2 regions of the Arthrobacter sulfonylureivorans genome follow, and region 1 is predicted to be linked to the other one. Evidence: predicted binding sites of a transcription regulator. Region 1 holds the regulator's gene; the other holds the start of a gene.
The links. Region 1 encodes HrcA, which represses chaperone genes, less so after heat shock. Its sites were predicted from a motif close to TTNGCACTCGNNNNNNNCGAGTGCNAA; they were not measured.

Region 1 (3,403 bases):
GCTGGGCTCCAGGTCCGCATAGCTGTTTACGCTGCCCAGCAGCCGCTTCCAGCCGTCGGCCAGGTCGATCTGGGTCCGGTTCGGCCAGCCAAGACCGGCGAGGATGCCGGTCTTCCAATCGGTGCCGCGCGGAACCACCGGCCACTGCGCCCGGCCGATCACCGACGGCTTGATGGCCTGCCAGACGTCAACGTAGGGGTGGCCCACAATCAGCACGTTGCCGGCGGCCGCCGGGACGGCCATGGCGGCCTCGGCAATCCGCCACTCCTTGGAATGGGGCACCAAATGGTCCACCAGGATCCCCAGCCTGCGTTGCGGGCCGGGGGAGAAGTCCGCCACGGCCGCGGCCAGGTCGTCCACGCCATGCAGGGGTTCGACGACGATGCCCTCCACCCGCAGGTCGTCGCCCCAGACCTTTTCCACCAGTTCGGCATCGTGCTTGCCTTCAACCCAGATCCGACTGGCGCGCGCCACCCTGGCGCGTTGGCCCTCCACCTTCACCGAGCCGGAGGCCGTGCGCTGGCGGACGGGAGCCTTCGCAACTGGCGCCGGCGGCACCACGTTCACCGGTTCGCCTTCAAACAGGAAGCCGAATCCCAGCGGGAAGGAGCGCACCTTGCCCCGGCGGTCCTCCAGCGAGACCAGATGCACGCCGCCCGACTTCTCTACCCGGACCACGGCGCCGACCCAGCCGCTCTGTGCATCCTCCAGCACCTGCCCCGGCTCGGCGGCGACTTCGCGCAGGGCCCGGGCCTTGGGCGCGGTGAGATCCTGGGGGCCCCAGCCGTAGCTGCTCATATGCTTCAAGTCCTTAACAGGTAGTACGTCTACGGCACCGCCGCGAAGACAATGCTAACAACGGGGGCAACGTATTAGACTTAGCACTTGGACGTGTTGAGTGCTAACAACCCGTCATCAGGTTGAGCCGAAGACAGGAGGAGTGCAGTGAGCGAGGTCCGGAGGCTTGAAGTGCTCCGCGCCATTGTCGAGGACTATGTGCATTCACGGGAGCCGGTGGGCTCCAAAGCACTGGTCGACCGGCACAGCCTAGGCGTGTCGTCGGCCACGATCCGCAACGACATGGCGGCGCTGGAGGAAGACGGGCTGATCGTTGCCCCGCACACCAGTGCCGGCCGGATTCCCACGGACAAGGGCTACCGCCTGTTCGTGGACCGGATCTCTGACGTCAAGCCGCTCTCTGCCCCCGAGCGCCGGGCCATCCAGAAACTGCTGGACGGCGCCGACGACCTGGACGACGTGATGGAACGCACGGTGCGGCTGCTGTCCCAGCTCACCAACCAGGTAGCGGTGATCCAGTACCCGCAGTTGGGTGCTGCCAAGGTGCGGCACATCGAGTTCGTCTTGCTGGCTCCCCGCCGCGTCTTGGTGGTGCTGATCGCTGACAACGGCAAGGTGGAGCAACATGTTGCCTTGCTGCCGGTGGACGTGGCCGAAGATGCACTGGCCACTCTGCGCACCGCATTCCTGGCCGCTCTGTCCGGGAAACCGCTGGCCGGAGTGCCACACCGGCTGAGGACCTCGCCGGTGCCGGCGGAGCCCGCGCACGCGGGAATCGTCGACGAACTGTCCGCCTCGCTTGCCCAGCTGGCCGCGGCCACCAGCGAAGAGCGGATCCTGATGGCCGGCACGGCCAACCTGGCCCGTTCCACGGTGGACTTCCCGTTGAGCATCGGCCCCATCCTCGAGGCACTCGAAGAACAGGTGGTCCTGCTGCAGTTGCTCTCCGAAATGCACCAGGATGCCCACGGCATGTCGGTCAGCATCGGCCGGGAAAATCCGTACGGCTCCTTGGTGGAAACCTCGGTGGTCGCCACCGGCTATGGGCCGGGCGCCACCGCCAAGGTCGGCATTCTCGGCCCCACCCGGATGGACTATCCCACCACGATGGCGGCAGTGCGCGCCGTCGCACGCTATTTGTCACGGATTCTCGCCGGCCAGCCCTAGGCCGCGCAACGTCCGCACCGGCCGCCGTCGGCGGTGAATCAATCTCCAGGAAGTGAAGTATTACAAGGTGAGCAACCACTACGACGCCCTCGGTGTCAGCCAGGACGCCTCGACCGAGGAAATCAAAAAGGCCTACCGCAAGCTGGCCCGCAAGCTGCACCCGGATGTGAACCCCGGCCCGGAGGCAGCCGAGCAGTTCAAGCAGGTCAGCCACGCCTACGAGGTGCTCTCGGACCCGCAGAAGCGGCGCGTCTACGACACCACGGGCAACGAAAACGGCAATGACACCGGGTTCGGCGGCGGTTTCTCCGGTTCCGGCTTCGCCTTCCAGGACATCTTCGAGAGTTTCTTCGGCGGCGCCGGTGCGGGCGGCGGTCCGGCCTCGCGCACCCGCCGCGGCCAGGACGCCCTGATCAACGTGCGGATCGACCTCAAGGACGCAGTCTTCGGGGTGAACAAGAAGATCGAGGTGGACACCGCCGTGGTCTGCCCCACCTGCGACGGCAGCTGCTGCCGCCCCGGCACCAGCCCGCGCACCTGCGACATCTGCGGCGGCTCCGGCCAGGTCCAGCGCGCCGTGCGGTCCATCCTGGGCCAGGTCATGACCACGGCCGCCTGCGGCAGCTGCCAGGGCTTCGGCACGATCATTCCCGACCCCTGCAACGAGTGCAACGGCGAGGGGCGCATCCGCAGCCGCCGTTCGCTGACCATCAAGCTCCCGGCCGGCGTGGGAACCGGAACGCGGATCCAGCTGGCCGGCCAGGGCGAGGCCGGCCCGGCGGGCGGACCGCAGGGTGACCTCTACGTGGAGATCCGCGTCAACCCGGATAAGAACTTCATCCGCGAGGGAGACGACCTGCACGTCAGCCTGGCGGTGCCGATGACCGCGGCCGCGCTGGGCACCGACGTCACGCTGGACACCTTCGACGGCGAACGCGAACTGAGCATTAAACCCGGCACGCAGGCGGGGGAGACCCTCACGCTTCGCGGCCTGGGCGTGACGCACCTGCGCGGCTACGGGCGCGGCGACCTGCAGGTTCATGTGCATGTGGAAACCCCCAGCAAGCTGGACTCGGAACAGGAAGACCTGCTTCGCCGGCTGGCGCAGGCCCGCGGCGAGGAATACACCGAGGGCAAGCTGGCATCCTCCGGCACCGGCGTCTTCGCCCGGCTGCGCGACCGGCTCGGTAACCTCTAGGCGTGACCAGCCACCTGTTCTTCACCGCCCCGGGTGAGCTCGACGCGGCGGCCCCCGGCGACAGCTTCACGCTGACGGGGGACGAGGCGCGGCACGCCGTCACGGTCAAGCGGATCGAGCCCGGCGAACTTGTCGACCTAGCCGATGGCCGGGGCCGCCGACTGGTCGGCGAGGCCGTGTCCGGCGGATCGGGCGAGCTGACGGTCCGCGCCCTTCGGATCCTGCAGGAGCCGGAACCGG
Region 2 (3,403 bases), 1.2 Mb from region 1:
GTCGGAGCCTTGTCCTTCTTCGTGCTGCCGCTGCTGGGGACCGGCGGACCTTCGACCCCTGTCGCCGGAGCAACCAGCACACCCGCCGCAACCGCCTCGGCATCGCCGTCGGCAACGGAGCAGGAAAGCAAAAGCGCCGAAGCGGAAGCCACCACGGAGCCGAGCGACGAGGCCACGTCGGAGCCCACCGAAGAGGCCGCGGCGGTTAACAAGCAGGATCCGGTGATGATTCTCAACGGTGCAGGCGTGTCCGGGCTGGCCGGCACGGTATCGCAGACCGTGCAGAACGACGGCTGGGCCATCGCCGCGGTGGACAACTGGGGCGGCGCACCGCTGGCCGGATCGGTGATCTTCTACAACCCGGGCCAGGAAGCCAACGCCCAGGCCCTCGGGGAATTGCTCGGCATCACCGACCTGCAGGAAAACGGTGACGTCTCGCAATACGTCACCGTGGCGCTAGGCCCCGGCTACCGCTAGGCGGCCGCACCTGGTTTAGAGGATTTCGGTTACGCCTCAATAACATTAAGTGTGCCTTAGGTCACTTTCCGCTCCATGCGTAGATAGGGTGAGACCACCCTGCCGCTGAACCGTCTGCGGCAGAGGCGGAACTACTGAGTATGGAGAACACTATGGCGCTGGGAACCGTCAAATGGTTCAATGCGGAAAAGGGCTACGGCTTCATCACCGTGGACGAAGAAAATTCCGATGTATTTGTCCACTGGTCCGCAATTCAGATGGATGGTTACCGTTCCCTGGATGAAGGGCAGCGCGTGGAGTTCCAGATCGGCCAGGGCCAGAAGGGCCCGCAGGCCGAAGAAGTCCGGGTCGCTCCTTAGCAGGACATTAACGACGACGGCGGTGGAGGCTCGGGTGCCTCCACCGCCTTTTTCGCCGGGGCTGGCTGAGCAGCGGATGGGACGCGCTGCGCAATGACTGGCACGTGCTGCGCAGTGACTGGGACGTGCTGCCCGCCGGCTGGGACGTGCTGAGTGGCGGGCATTGTTACGTGAGCGGGCGGGCTACTCTTTCAGCGGCACGCCGCGGGCGTCGCGCTTGAACGGTTCCGCCCCGACCAGGATCATGATGCCTTCAATGAAGCCCCACACGGCGCCGACGCCGAAGGTCAGGAACGTGACCACGATCTGCAGCACGCCAATGCCGATGTGGCCGAGGTAGAAGCGGTGGACACCCAGTCCGCCCAGGAGGATGCCCAGGAGGCCGCCGACCAGACGCGACTTCTGCTCCGGGTAGTAATAGCCCTGCGGAGTTCCGTAATACTGCTGGCCGTAGGGCTGACCCGGCTGGCCCGGCTGACCCGACTGGCCGTATTGCGGGCCGGGTTGACCGTAGGGCTGACCGTAGGGCTGGCCGGGCTGGGGCGGATGCTGCGAGTAAGGCCGGCCGGAAGCGCCATACGGCTGCTGGCCGGGAGTGCTTGGCTGTTCTCCCGAAGCGCCATCCGGCTGCTGGCCCGAGGGCTGTCCGGCGGGACCGCCGTGCGGCGGCTGCCCGATCGGCTTCGTCGGGTTGGCTCCCGTTCCCAAGGGTTCGGTGGGGTTGCTGGCGTTCTTCTCGTCGCCTGGTTCAGTCATGGTTTCTCCGACCTTGCCCGTTGCCGGGCTGCTAACAGCTGGTTTCTCTTACCAGCCAATCTACGCGCGAGGCCCCGGCCGTATCCATGGGGGTCCACCCTGATTGTTTGCCCGGGGTGGGTCAGGGTGATTCGCCCTCCGCGAAGTGGGCTGATTGAGCCGCCCAACAGGTTGCACTCGACACCGTCGAGTGCTAATTATTGAGTTAGCACTCTCGCGGGCCGACTGCTAAGAAGTCTCCGTGGGGGGTGAAACCCGCCACCTGATGTGAGGTGAGCGGCGCGGCGTACCGAAATCGCCGTCGTCGTGAGCCGTCCGTCGCGGGCACCGCAGGTGGCCAGCAGCCGTCAAAAGCTGCGTCCAGTGTCTATTGTCCAGAAGGGACGTAAGCCGCTATGGCAAAGATCATTGCATTTGACGAAGAGGCCCGCCGCGGCCTCGAGCGTGGACTGAACATCCTCGCCGACGCCGTAAAGGTAACCCTCGGCCCGCGTGGCCGCAACGTCGTACTCGAGAAGAAGTGGGGCGCTCCCACGATCACCAACGATGGTGTTTCCATCGCCAAGGAGATCGAGCTCGACGACCCGTACGAGAAGATCGGCGCAGAGCTGGTCAAGGAAGTCGCCAAGAAGACCGACGACGTCGCCGGTGACGGTACCACCACCGCAACCGTTCTGGCCCAGGCCCTGGTCAAGGAAGGCCTGCGCAACGTTGCTGCCGGCGCCGACCCGCTGAGCCTGAAGCGCGGCATCGAGAAGGCTGTTGACGCTGTCACCGCCGAGCTGATCGCTTCCGCCAAGGAAATCGAGACCAAGGAACAGATCGCCGCCACCGCGTCCATCTCCGCCGGAGATCCGCAGATCGGTGAGCTGATCGCCGAGGCCCTGGACAAGGTCGGCAAGGAAGGCGTCGTCACCGTCGAGGAGTCCAACACCTTCGGCTTGGAGCTGGAGCTCACCGAGGGCATGCGCTTCGACAAGGGCTACCTGTCGGCGTACTTCGTCACCGACGCCGAGCGCCAGGAGACGGTCCTCGAGGATGCGTACATCCTGATCGTCAACTCCAAGATCTCCAACGTGAAGGACCTGGTTGGCATCCTGGAGAAGGTCATGCAGTCCGGCAAGCCGCTGCTGATCATCGCCGAGGACGTCGAGGCTGAGGCCCTGGCCACCCTGATCGTGAACAAGATGCGCGGCACCTTCAAGTCCGTGGCCGTCAAGGCTCCGGGCTTCGGCGACCGCCGCAAGGCCATGCTGGCCGACATCGCCATCCTGACCGGCGGCCAGGTCATCGCCGAAGAGGTCGGCCTGAAGCTGGAGAACGCAACCCTGGACCTGCTGGGCCAGGCTCGCAAGGTGGTCGTGACCAAGGACGAGACCACCATCGTCGAAGGTGCCGGCGAAGCCGACGCCATTGCCGGCCGCGTCAACCAGATCCGTGCCGAGATCGAGAACTCCGATTCCGACTACGACCGCGAGAAGCTGCAGGAGCGCCTGGCCAAGCTGGCCGGCGGCGTGGCAGTCATCAAGGCCGGTGCCGCAACCGAGGTTGAGCTCAAGGAACGCAAGCACCGCATTGAGGACGCCGTCCGCAACGCGAAGGCTGCCGTTGAGGAAGGCATCGTCGCCGGTGGCGGCGTGGCCCTGATCCAGGCCGGCGCCAAGGCATTCGCCAACCTCAGCCTTGAGGGCGACGAAGCAACCGGCGCCAACATCGTCAAGGTTGCCATCGACGCTCCGCTGAAGCAGATCGCCCTCAACGCCGGCCTGGAGCCGGGCGTTGTGGCGGACAAGGTCCGTGGACTGGGTGAC

Region 2: groL (chaperonin GroEL) is a predicted target of HrcA. The motif match lies at 1,798-1,824, and genes of this name have one in related genera.

Annotation. Positions count from the first base shown of each region.
Region 1 is NZ_CP093326.1:2,181,326-2,184,728, forward strand. It holds gene MNQ99_RS10175 (DUF3097 family protein) at 1-798, opposite strand, end outside; gene hrcA (heat-inducible transcriptional repressor HrcA) at 946-1,965, shown strand; gene dnaJ (molecular chaperone DnaJ) at 2,033-3,163, shown strand; gene MNQ99_RS10190 (16S rRNA (uracil(1498)-N(3))-methyltransferase) at 3,166-3,403, shown strand, end outside.
Region 2 is NZ_CP093326.1:3,417,194-3,420,596, reverse strand. It holds gene MNQ99_RS15825 (LytR C-terminal domain-containing protein) at 1-477, shown strand, start outside; gene MNQ99_RS15820 (cold-shock protein) at 630-836, shown strand; gene MNQ99_RS15815 (TM2 domain-containing protein) at 1,020-1,592, opposite strand; gene groL (chaperonin GroEL) at 1,988-3,403, shown strand, end outside.